2 regions of the Streptomyces sp. NPDC059003 genome follow, and region 1 is predicted to be linked to the other one. Evidence: riboswitches for the same ligand, from Rfam matches in the RefSeq annotation. Region 1 holds a riboswitch; the other holds the start of a gene.
What was found. A riboswitch is a leader RNA that binds a small molecule or an ion and turns the genes downstream of it on or off. The one in region 1 is predicted to bind thiamine pyrophosphate.

Region 1 (6,069 bases):
CTCCAGCCCGGACTTCTCCAGCCCGGACTACGGAGGGCCCGAGCACCAGCCGGACTAGCCCGCCAGACCGGAGCCGGATCGGAGCCAGACCCGAGCCGGACCCGGACCCGGTCCCCGGACCCGGTCCTCAAACCCGGAGCAGCCGCCCGAAGCCCGAAGAAGCCCGAAGTGGTTCGCCCGAGCAATCCCGAGTAGTTCGGGAGCACTTCGGGAGGAGTCGGGGAGCAGCCCGGGATCAGTTCGACGAATGTTCGACGGCTGATTCAGGCCAGCCGCCGAAGACGTGCAGAGCGCTGCCGCGTACTGCTGAGCACCGCTGAGTACCGCTGAGTACCGCCGGGCACGTGAGTACGGGCGTTCCGACGGCCGACGCAAGCCGACCGCCGGAACGTCCAGGGGGCCTCCGGCATGCCCGCACGCGTCAGTCGGCGATCGGCAGATAGACCCGCCCGCCCGCCGCCGTGAACTCCTTCGACTTCTGCGCCATCCCCGCCGCGATCTCCTCGAGCTCCGCCTGCGTACCCCCGTGCTCGCGGCGGATGTCCTGGGAGATCTTCATGCTGCAGAACTTCGGCCCGCACATCGAGCAGAAGTGTGCCGTCTTCGCAGGCTCGGCCGGCAGTGTCTCGTCGTGGAACTCCCGGGCCGTGACCGGGTCGAGGGCCAGATTGAACTGGTCCTCCCAGCGGAACTCGAAGCGCGCGTCCGAGAGCGCGTCGTCCCAGTCCTGCGCGCCGGGGTGCCCCTTGGCGAGGTCGGCGGCGTGCGCCGCGATCTTGTACGTGATCACGCCGGTCTTCACGTCGTCCCTGTTCGGCAGGCCCAGGTGCTCCTTCGGCGTGACGTAGCAGAGCATCGCCGTGCCCCACCAGCCGATCATCGCGGCGCCGATGCCGGACGTGATGTGGTCGTAGGCGGGCGCGATGTCCGTGGTCAGCGGGCCGAGCGTGTAGAACGGCGCCTCCTCGCAGATCTCCTGCTGGAGGTCGATGTTCTCCTTGATCTTGTGCATCGGGACATGGCCCGGGCCCTCGATCATGGTCTGTACGTGGTGCCGCTTGGCGATCTTGTTCAGCTCGCCGAGGGTCTCCAGCTCGGCGAACTGCGCCCGGTCGTTGGCGTCCGCGATGGAGCCCGGCCTGAGGCCGTCACCGAGGGAGTACGTCACGTCGTACGCCGCGAGGATCTCGCAGAGCTCCTCGAAGTGCTCGTACAGGAAGCTCTCCTTGTGGTGCGCGAGGCACCAGGCGGCCATGATCGAACCACCGCGCGAGACGATGCCGGTCTTGCGGTTCGCGGTCAGCGGCACGTACGGCAGGCGCACGCCCGCGTGCACCGTCATGTAGTCGACGCCCTGCTCGGCCTGCTCGATGACCGTGTCCTTGTAGATCTCCCAGGTCAGCTCCTCGGCCTTGCCGTCGACCTTCTCCAGGGCCTGGTAGAGCGGCACGGTGCCGATCGGCACGGGGGAGTTGCGCAGGACCCACTCGCGGGTCGTGTGGATGTTGCGCCCGGTGGACAGGTCCATGACCGTGTCGGCGCCCCACTTGGTCGCCCACGTCATCTTGTCCACCTCCTCCTCGATGGAGGAGGTCACCGCGGAGTTGCCGATGTTCGCGTTGACCTTCACCAGGAACCGCTTGCCGATGATCATCGGCTCGATCTCCGGGTGGTTCACGTTCGCCGGCAGCACCGCGCGCCCCGCGGCGATCTCCGCGCGGACGACCTCGGGCTCCACGCTCTCCCGGATGGCCACGTACTCCATCTCCGGCGTGATCTCGCCGCGCCGCGCGTACGCGAGCTGCGTCACCGCTTGCCCCGCCCGGCCCCGGCGGGGCTGGCGCGGGCGACCGGGGAAGACCGCGTCCAGATTGCGCAGGCCGCCGCGCGGCGACGTGTGCTTGATGCCGTCGTCCTCGGGGCGGACCGGGCGGCCCGCGTACTCCTCGGTGTCGCCGCGGGCGATGATCCAGTTCTCCCGCAGCGGGGTGAGCCCCCGGCGGACGTCGGTGTCGATCGACGGGTCGCTGTACGGGCCCGAGGTGTCGTACAGCGTCACGGCCTTGCCGTTGGTGAGGTGCACCTGGCGGACCGGCACGCGCAGATCGGGGCGCGAGCCCTCGATGTACGCCTTGTGCCAGCCGATGGACTTCCCGGCCTCGTTCGGGCTCTCGCCCTGGTCGAAGGCAGGCGTGCGTGTGTCCGATGTGGTCATGAGACCTACTCCCTACGCCGGCATTACCCGGTAACAGGTTCGGCGGTCGACGCAGCGGCTTCCGTACGGCTCCGGCACGGCTTGTGCCGGTTCTCAACGGAGGTCAGCGCCCTCTCAGCCCGGTGCTCCGAGCTCCCGCGTTTGCAAAGGTGCCTCCACGCTAGCGTCATGTCTGGCGCGGTGAACAGAGGGCCCCCGCCGTTCTTGCGATGATCGGGCCGTGACCACCACACCGCCGCCCGTCCATGAACCGCACGGCCATACGCACAGCCATGGCCCCGCAGCGCCCGTCTCCCAGCATTTGCGCAAGGTCATCGCCGCCGTCCTGATCCCCTTCGGCGCGGCGGTCCTCGTCGGCCTCGTGGTGCTGTGGCCCGGCGGTGCCCCGGACCACGAGCGCACCGGTGTCGGCTTCGACCGGCAGACCCAGTCGGCGACCGTGGCGAAGCTGGAGAAGGTGCCCTGCAAGGACGTCAACGCCTCGCAGACCCCGCCCAACGGCGACACCTCCACCGCCGAGGGCCAATCCGCGCAGTCCCGCGCCGACGGCACCTGCGGAAGGGCGACCATCAAGGTCACCAGCGGTCCCGACAAGGGCCGCACCTTCACGGAGATCGTCCAACCGGACTCGCCGCGACAGCTGAAGCAGGGCCAGGGCGTGGTGGTCGCCTATGAGCCCAAGGCCCCCGAGGGACTGCAGTACTCGGTCACCGACGTGAACCGCAAGCTGCCGATGGCGCTGCTCACCGGCGTCTTCGCCCTGGCCGTCGTCGTGGTGGGACGGCTGCGCGGCATCATGGCTCTGGTCGCCCTCGCGGTGAGCTTCCTGGTCCTGACCTTCTTCATCCTGCCGGCGATCCTGCAGGGCTCGAACCCCCTCGTTGTCGCGGTCATCGGCGCGAGCGCCATCATGCTGATCGCGCTCTATATGTGCCACGGCCTGACGGCACGGACCTCGGTCGCTGTGCTCGGCACCCTGATCTCCCTCCTCCTGATCGGCCTGCTCGGCTCGCTCTTCATCGGCTGGGCCTCCCTGACCGGCAACACGGACGACAACACCGGTCTGATCCACGGTCTCTACCCCGACATCGACATGAGCGGCCTGCTGCTCGCGGGCGTCATCATCGGCTCGCTCGGCGTGCTCGACGACGTCACCGTCACCCAGACCTCCGCCGTCTGGGAGCTGCACCAGGCCAACCCGACGATGGGCTGGCGCGGCCTGTACCGCGCGGGCATCCGCATCGGCCGCGACCACATCGCCTCCGTCGTGAACACCCTGGTCCTCGCCTACGCGGGCGCCGCCCTCCCCCTCCTCCTGCTCTTCTCCATCGCCCAGAGCAGCGTCGGCACCGTGGCCAACAGCGAGCTCGTGGCCGAGGAGATCGTCCGCACCCTGATCGGCTCGATCGGCCTCGTCGCCTCCGTCCCCGTCACCACCGCCCTCGCGGCCCTGGTCGTCTCCGCCGACCGCCAGGGCCCCGCGGCCCCCGCGGACGCCCCCGCGAGCCCCACCGCCCCCGGTACGACCGCGACCGTCCCGGCCCCGGCTCCCGGGCGCCCCCGCCTCGCCCGCGGCGGAAAGGGCCGCCGCCGCAAGCCCTGAGCCGAGGGCGAGCCGCGAGCCGACGTGCCCCCCGAGCCGACGTGCCCCCGGAGCCGACGTGAGCCCACGACCCGACGTGAGCTCCGGAGCCGACGTGAGCCCGGTCGGCAAAATGCCCTAATCCGCCATCCCGTTGGCGCCGCCGACCGTCCGTACGGCGCTCACCCCGCGCTCTGCTCCTCCGCGAGGATCCGGTCCAGCGCCTCGTCGAGATGCGCGTCGAAGTCGGCGAGCGACCGCTCCTGCCCCAGCGGCACCAGCTTGTCCGTGCGGTCGAGGAAGGCGAGCAACGGTGGGATCCCCACCCTGAACACCGCCTGCTCCCCACCCACTTGAAGCCTGATCATCGCCTCGTCGAGCTCCTCGGGGTCGGTGGGCGCGATGTGCACATCACCGTCCCCGCATGCCCTGCCCACCCCGTCGACCAGCAACTCACGGCCGAAGGCCCAGGTCACCGGGGCATCGCCGGGCAGGTGGAAGGTCAGCCGCACGGCGTAGGGATCGCGCGTCTCGTACCGCAGCTCCACCGGGATGCGGAACGACAGCTCCTCCGAAACAAGGAAGCTCATCATGACCTCTGCCTGGACCGACTCTCGCATCGCCGCCTACCCCGTCACTAGCTTCGAGTGGCCAGGAACCAACTCCCTGACACTCTTGGCATCTTGCTCAACGTGTACACCAGATCACAAGGAGTGAGTTTTCAGATGCTGATAGAGAAGGCGAGTGTCCTTAGTAGCGTTCCGACCTCGTTCTGCAAGGTCCGTGCCGCGGGCAGCAGCCGGTCCGCCTGGCACAACGGAACGGAGATGGCCATCGTGGCCGCGGTGGTGCCCACCGTGATCGGGATCGCGGCACACACCGTCCCCAGCGCGTACTCCTGATGCTCGAGGACCGGTGCCATCCGCTCCATGGCGTCCAGTCTGCGCAGGAACGTCCGCTCGTCACGGACCGTGTTCGGCGTGAGCGATCGCACCGGGTACCGGTCGAGGTGCTCACGCCGTGCCTGGTGGTCCAGTTGGGACAGCAGGCACTGTCCGATCGCGTGCGCGTGTCCCGTCTCGCGGAAGTCGGCCCACTCCTCGACGGCCGGTTTTCCCGAGGTGTCGGCGATGGACACGACCTCGATCTCACCGTCGCGGTAGATCGCGAAGTACACCGGCACACCGATGGCATCACGCCAGTGCGCCAGGGCCTCACCAATCATGGTGCGACGATTCTGCCGCGCCGCGCTCGCCCCGAGCCGCTCGGCCGCCTCGCCGAGCACGAACACCCCGTTCTCCCGGCGCAGATAGCCCTCGTGGGTCAGGGTCCGCAGCAGGTGGTACGCCGTCGGGAGCGCGAGTCCCGACTCACGGGCCAACTGCTTCGCGGGCGCCCCGGCCTGGTGCGATGCGGCGGCCTCCAGGAGACGCATCGCCCGCTGCACGGAGCCGATCAGGGTGGGCCCGACGCCTGTTGAGGCGGTGTCGCCCGAGGACGAGTCGGCGTCAACCGTGGCCATGGGTCACTCCCGTTGCGCATGGGGGGTCCACCCGCGTCCGGGGAGCGCGGGAGGGGGCAGTGGGCCCGCCTGCGGGGATCGCCCCGCGTCGGTTTTCGGACTCTAACCCTTGGCCACCGCTCTTCGGTCCAAGCCGGGGAAACTTCCCCCTCGGGAGGGAACCGTGCCCTCTGGGACGGAAACCGCGGCCCCCGGAAGGGGACCATGGCCCCTGCGCAGGAGACCCGGGCGACCCTGGCGCGACCTCACCAGCCGCTGTGGGACGAGGACGAGCGGGATATGAACTTCCGTACGACGTAGATGAGTCCGCCGACCAGGGCGACGAAGAGCAGCAGCTTGAAGAGCAGGCCGAACACGAAGCCGACGACGCTCGCTATCAGGCCGCCGAAGACCACCAGAGCGACGACCGGCACCGCGATCCACTTCACCCACCACGGCATCCCCGAGAAGATCTCTCCCATTGCCCTCGCCCTTACCTTTCTGTCGACCGCGCATTGCTTCCGACAACCGCGCATTGGTTCAGAACTCCGACGCCCGAACTTCCATGGTTCTGAGTTCTTGCATTCGATGCTAGGCCGGAAAAGGGCAGTTCGGGGACGCTCGACCCCTTGTCCTCCCCTGATCCGTCCCCTAGGGAACCCCGAGTCCTGAGCCCTGAGACACGGACCTTGAGACACGGTCCCTGCGGCCCGAGCTCAGGCTCCCGTCACCGCTCCGGCGGTGAGAAGACCACGAGAACCCGCAGGTCCT
Region 2 (6,069 bases), on a different contig from region 1:
CACGGAGACGAAGCTCGGCGCGACGGCCTCGATCCTGCGCAGCGAGTTCCACAGGTTCCGCTCGCCCTTGGGGGTCTTCGGCGCCGAGAACTCGAACGAGTACGTGGTCTTGCCGGTCGCGAGCATGTCGCGCACGGTGCGTGCGCGGTCAGTCCTGGTGGAAGCAGTGCCTAGGGCCATACCGGCAGGTTAGCCAGGCCGGGACGGTCCCCCAACCAAGCACAGGTGATATGTCCATTTAGTCGGCCCATTGTCCAGCACTCGGACACTTCCGGGTTATTGATCACACGGGTGTGCGTACGCGGGGGCGTGACGCCCTCCACGCGGCGGCCGCGGGGCCGGTGCCAGGGCCGGTGCCAGACGGCCGCAGGGCCGGTGTTCAGGCCGTACGCAGGCGCTTCGCCAGGTCCGCCGCGGCGGCGCCCGGGTCGCCGGCCTCCGTGATCGCGCGGACGACGACCACGCGGCGGGCGCCCGCTTCGAGGACCTCGTCCAGATTGCCCGCGTCGATGCCGCCGATCGCGAACCACGGGCGGTCCGTGCCGAGCGACGCGGCGTACCGGACCAGGCCGAGCCCCGGTGCGTGCCGTCCCGGCTTCGTGGGGGTCGGCCAGCACGGGCCCGTGCAGAAGTAGTCCACGCCGTCCTGGGCGGCGGCCGCCGCGGCCTCCTCCTCGGCGTGCGTGGAGCGGCCGATGAGCACGTCCGCGCCGAGGACGGCGCGGGCCGCGGGCACCGGCAGGTCGCCCTGGCCCAGGTGCAGCACGTCGGAGCCGATGGCGTGCGCGACGTCGGCGCGGTCGTTCACGGCGAGGAGCTTGCCGTGGCGGCGGCAGGCGTCGGCGAAGACCTGGAGGTGCGCCAGCTCCTCCGCCGCCTCCATGCCCTTGTCGCGCAGCTGCACGATGTCGACGCCGCCCGCGAGGACGGCGTCCAGGAACTCCGGGAGGTCCCCCTGGCGCTTGCGCGCGTCCACGCACAGGTAGAGGCGTGCGTCCGCGAGCCGGGCGCGTGCGGAGCCGCCCGCCGTTTCGGTGGCCATGGAGCGTTCCCCCCGGGTGTCGGTGGCGTACGGGCCGCGGGTGCTGCGGCCCGTACGCCGGATGGTGGTCAGGTCAGACGGCGAGCGCCTGCGCGCGGCGCTTCACCTCCGTGCCGCGATTCTCGCTCAGGGCCTGCGCCGGGGTGCCGGGCAGGGTCGGGTCGGGGGTGAAGAGCCACTCCAGGGCCTCTTCGTCGGAGAAACCATCGTCACGCAGGAGCGTCAGCGTGCCGGACAGGCCCTTGACGACTTTGTCGCCGTCGATGAAGGCCGCCGGTACCTGAAGCGTCCTGTTCTCGCCTCGGCGCACGGCGATCAGCTGGCCCTCCTTGACCAGCTGCCGCACGCGCGTCACCTCCACGTCGAGCATCTCGGCGATGTCGGGGAGGTGGAGCCAGGCGGGGACGAGAGCATCGGTCTTTGCGTCAATCTCGGTCACGGATCAAGCGTGCCATTTCTGGCCGGGGGCCGGTAGCGGGGGTGGGGGGAGGTGGGGCTTTTGGGGTGCCGTGGGGTGGGTGGGCCGGGGGTGGGACTACCTGGGCGTCTTGATTCCGGTTGCCCTGGTCGTGGGCTGCCTTTAAGGGTCGGGATCCGCCCTCTGGGCGGACCAGCCGCCCACAGCGGGGGCGGCTCGGATCGGCCGCCCACAGGGGGCGGCTGGTCAGGTCCTGATCGCCTTCTTCAGGGGGACCGTTGGGTCTGCCACCAGTTCCGGGGTCAGGGGGGTGGCTGATTCGATGAGTTTGCGGGCCTGGGTCAGGTCTCGGGGGCGGCCCACCGCCAGGAGGGCCACCAGGGCGCCGTCGCGGAGCCAGCAGGCCGACCAGGAGGGGGTCGTGGGGTCGCCGCGCCAGATCAGGTCGTCGGTGGCCGCGTGGTGGCCCGCGTACTGGACGAAGCGGCCGAACTGCTCGGACCAGAAGTACGGCACCGGGTCGTACGCCGTCGGGGTCTCGCCGACGATGTTCGCGGCGACCGTGCGCGGGCCCTGGACCGCGTTGTCCCAGTGGTGGACGAGCAGGCGCTCGCCGTACCGCCCGGACGGGAAGGAGGCGCAGTCGCCGACGGCGTACACGTCGGGCGCGGAGGTGCGCAGGTGGTCGTCGGTGACGACCTCGCGGTGGGCGCCGAGCGCGATGCCGGAGTCCGCGAGCCAGGCGGTCGCGGGCCGCGCGCCGATGCCGACGACGACGGCGCCCGCGGGCAGCCGCGTGCCGTCGTCGAGGAAGACCGCGCCGGGCTCGACCCGCGCCACGCGCGCGTGGGTGCGCAGTTCGGCACCGGCGTCCGCGTACCAGGCCGCCATGGGGGCCGCGACCTCGTCGGGCAGGGCGCCCGCGAGGGGGCGCTCGGCGGCCTCGACGACGGTGACGGCGCAGCCCGCGTCGCGCGCGGCCGTGGCGAACTCGGCGCCGATCCAGCCCGCGCCGACGACCACGACGTCGTGCTGCTCGGCGAGCACGGGGCGCAGCCGCTCGGCGTCGTCGAGGGTGCGCAGCAGATGCACTCCGGGGACGCCGTCGGAGCCGGGCAGGCGAATCGGTTCCGCGCCGGTCGCGACGACGAGGCTGTCGTACGCCACGGGCCCCGCCGCGGTGTCCACCTCGTGGTCGTCCGGGCGGACGCCGGTGACGTCGACGCCGAGCCGGAGTTCGATGCGGAGCGCCTCGAAGTCGATGTCGAAGGCGGAGCCCTCGGCCTTGCCGAGCAGCACGGCCTTGGACAGCGGCGGCCTGTCGTACGGCTGGTGCGGCTCCGCGCCGATCAGGGTGACCGCGCCCGCGAACCCCTGCTCGCGCAGCGCCACGGCCGTCTGCACCCCCGCCATCCCGGCGCCGACGATCACGACGCCCCGCCCCGACTGCACCCGCTTCTGCTGCTCGCTCACCCGATCAACTGTAGGGCGGCACCCGCCGCCCGGACACGACGGGCTTAACTCGCCGCAGGGGGACGGGCTAGGGTGGCCGGTGCAGAGCACTCGCGGGAGCCCGGACGCACCGGGCTGAGAGGGAGGCTGGACGGCCTCCGACCGTACGAACCTGATCCGGGTCATGCCGGCGAAGGGAGGGGCTGGACGCCCATGCGTTCCCGTACGGAACCACCATCTCCAGAAGGTCCGCCCAGTGACGTCCTCGTGGTCGGGGGCGGCCTCATCGGACTCGTCACCGCCTGGCGGGCCGCGCGGCGCGGCCTGACGGTCACCGTCGTCGACCCCGCACCCGGCGGCGGCGCCGCGCAGGTCGCCGCGGGCATGCTGGCCGCCGTCACCGAGCTGCACTACGGCGAGCAGACCCTGCTCGGCCTCAATCTGGCGTCCGCGCGCCGCTATCCGGACTTCGCGGCCGAGCTGACGGAGGCGAGCGGCCACGACATCGGCTACCGCGCGTGCGGCACCCTCGCCGTCGCGCTCGACGCCGACGACCGCGCCCACCTGCGCGAACTGCACGCCCTCCAGCGGCAGTCGGGCCTCGACTCGCAGTGGCTGAACGGCCGCGAGTGCCGCCGCCTCGAGCCGATGCTCGCTCCGGGGGTACGCGGCGGCCTGCGCGTCGACGGCGACCACCAGGTCGACCCGCGCAGGCTCGCGGCGGCCCTCGTGGTGGCGTGCGAGCGGGCCGGGGTGGCCTTCACGCGCGCGTGGGCACGGGGTCTCTCCGTGGTGCGGGACCGGGCCACCGGTGTCGTCCTCGACGACGGCAGCGCGCTCGCCGCCGGCCAGACGGTGCTCGCGGCGGGCAGCCTCAGCGGGCGGCTCGCGGGGGTGCCCGACGACGTCCTGCCGCCGGTGCGGCCGGTCAAGGGCCAGGTCCTGCGGCTCACGGTGCCCGAGCGGTACGCACCGTTCCTGAGCCGCACGGTGCGCGCCGTCGTCCGCGGCAGCCACGTCTACCTGGTGCCGCGCCTCAGCGGCGAGCTCGTCGTGGGCGCGACCAGCGAGGAGCTGGGCTGGGACACGACGGTCACCGCGGGCGGCGTGTACGAGCTCCTGCGCGACGCCCACGAGCTCGTACCCGGCATCACGGAACTGCCGCTCACGGAGACCCGCGCGGGCCTGCGCCCCGGCTCGCCGGACAACGCGCCGCTGCTCGGGCCCACGGCGCTGCCCGGCCTGCACCTGGCCACCGGCCACTACCGCAACGGCGTGCTCCTGACCCCGATCACCGGTGACGTCATGGCGCACGCCCTGGCCACCGGTGAACTGCCGGACGAGGCCCGCCCGTTCACGCCCGCCCGCTTCACCGCGGCCACCGCCCCGAACCCGGCGCGCCCCTCCCCGAAGCATGCGTCCCCCAAGCACCCGTCCCCGAAGCACGTCTCGGAGCTGTCCGCATGACCACGCCTTCTGCCGTCTCTGTCATCTCGGTCAACGGCGAAGCCCGTGACGTGGCCGCGGGCACCACGCTCGACGCCGTCGTCGCGGCGCTGACCGGCGCGCGTTCGGGCGTCGCGGCCGCGCTCAACGAAACCGTCGTCCCGCGCGCGCAGTGGGCCGCCACCGCGCTCCGCGACGGGGACCGCGTCGAGGTCCTCACCGCCGTCCAGGGAGGCTGACGACCATGGCGGACGACCCCCTTGTCCTCGGCGGCCTCACGCTGTCCTCACGCCTGATCATGGGGACGGGCGGCGCGCCCAGCCTCGACGTCCTCGAGCGGTCCCTGATCGCCTCCGGGACGGAGCTGACCACCGTCGCGATGCGCCGCGTCGACCCCGGCACCCACGGCTCGGTCCTCTCCGTACTCGAACGGCTCGGCATCCGTGTGCTGCCCAACACGGCGGGCTGCTTCACGGCGGGCGGGGCCGTCCTGACCGCGCGGCTCGCGCGCGAGGCACTCGGCACGGACCTGGTGAAGCTCGAAGTGATAGCCGACGAGCGCACCCTCCTGCCCGACCCCGTGGAGCTCCTCGACGCCGCGGAGACCCTCGTCGACGACGGCTTCACGGTCCTGCCGTACACGAACGACGACCCCGTCCTCGCCCGGAAGCTGGAGGACGTCGGCTGTGCGGCCGTCATGCCGCTCGGCTCCCCCATCGGCTCCGGGCTCGGCATCCGCAACCCGCACAACTTCCAGCTCATCGTGGAGCACGCGCGCGTACCGGTGATCCTGGACGCGGGCGCCGGCACGGCCTCGGACGTGGCGCTCGCCATGGAGCTGGGGTGCGCCGGGGTGATGCTCGCGTCGGCCGTGACGCGGGCGCAGGAGCCGGTCCTGATGGCGGAAGCCATGCGGCACGGGATTCTGGCGGGGCGCCTCGCCCATCTGGGTGGGCGGATTCCTCGGCGGCACTTCGCCTCGGCCTCTTCTCCTGCGGAGGGCTTGGCGGTGCTTGATCCGGAGCGGCCGGCTTTCTGAGCGGATGAGCCTCCGTGCCCGCCGCTTCGCGGCGGGGATCTCCCACCCGCGCGCCCGTACCCAGCCGTACTCCCCCGTGGTCCTCCTCCGTCGGTCACAGGTGCGCTGCAGTCCTGGCCCCGGCGCCCCCGCCAGGGCCAGGGTGTCGGTGGTGGCTCGTAGACTCCCTCCGTGGACACGACCCTCAAGGACCCCCTCGTCGGGCAGGTGCTCGACGGCCGCTATCGCGTGGACGGGCGCATCGCGGTGGGCGGGATGGCCACGGTCTACCGGGCCGTGGACACCCGCCTCGACCGCGTGCTCGCGCTCAAGGTGATGCATCCGACGCTCGCGGCCGACGCCTCGTTCGTGGAGCGCTTCATCCGCGAGGCCAAGTCGGTGGCCCGGCTCGCGCACCCGAACGTGGTGGGGGTCTTCGACCAGGGCACCGACGGCCCGTACGTGTACCTGGCGATGGAGTACATCGCCGGCTGCACCCTGCGTGACGTCCTGCGCGAGCGCGGCGCGCTGCGCCCGCGGGCCGCGCTCGACATCCTGGAGCCGGTCCTCGCCGCGCTCGGTGCCGCGCACCGCGCCGGTTTCGTGCACCGCGACATGAAGCCGGAGAACGTCCTGATAGGGGACGACGGCCGCGTCAAGGTCGCCGACTTCGGTCTCGTCCGGGCCGTGGAC

Region 2: linked by a shared signal. The riboswitch ahead of thiO (glycine oxidase ThiO) and the one ahead of thiC (phosphomethylpyrimidine synthase ThiC) in region 1 are both predicted to bind thiamine pyrophosphate.

Annotation. Positions count from the first base shown of each region.
Region 1 is NZ_JBHYJH010000026.1:43,388-49,456, forward strand. Features, by position in the region: gene ACFWZ5_RS13065 (hypothetical protein) at 1-58, shown strand, start outside; gene thiC (phosphomethylpyrimidine synthase ThiC) at 422-2,215, opposite strand; TPP riboswitch at 2,208-2,364, opposite strand; gene ACFWZ5_RS13075 (YibE/F family protein) at 2,436-3,818, shown strand; gene ACFWZ5_RS13080 (SsgA family sporulation/cell division regulator) at 3,980-4,417, opposite strand; gene ACFWZ5_RS13085 (IclR family transcriptional regulator) at 4,519-5,232, opposite strand; gene ACFWZ5_RS13090 (DUF5326 family protein) at 5,565-5,780, opposite strand; gene ACFWZ5_RS13095 (cupin domain-containing protein) at 6,026-6,069, opposite strand, start outside.
Region 2 is NZ_JBHYJH010000019.1:70,534-76,602, forward strand. Features, by position in the region: gene metF (methylenetetrahydrofolate reductase [NAD(P)H]) at 1-180, opposite strand, end outside; gene thiE (thiamine phosphate synthase) at 380-1,042, opposite strand; gene ACFWZ5_RS10865 (Rv2175c family DNA-binding protein) at 1,116-1,481, opposite strand; gene ACFWZ5_RS10870 (NAD(P)/FAD-dependent oxidoreductase) at 1,707-2,873, opposite strand; TPP riboswitch at 3,016-3,128, shown strand; gene thiO (glycine oxidase ThiO) at 3,126-4,379, shown strand; gene thiS (sulfur carrier protein ThiS) at 4,376-4,597, shown strand; gene ACFWZ5_RS10885 (thiazole synthase) at 4,603-5,397, shown strand; gene pknB (Stk1 family PASTA domain-containing Ser/Thr kinase) at 5,569-6,069, shown strand, end outside.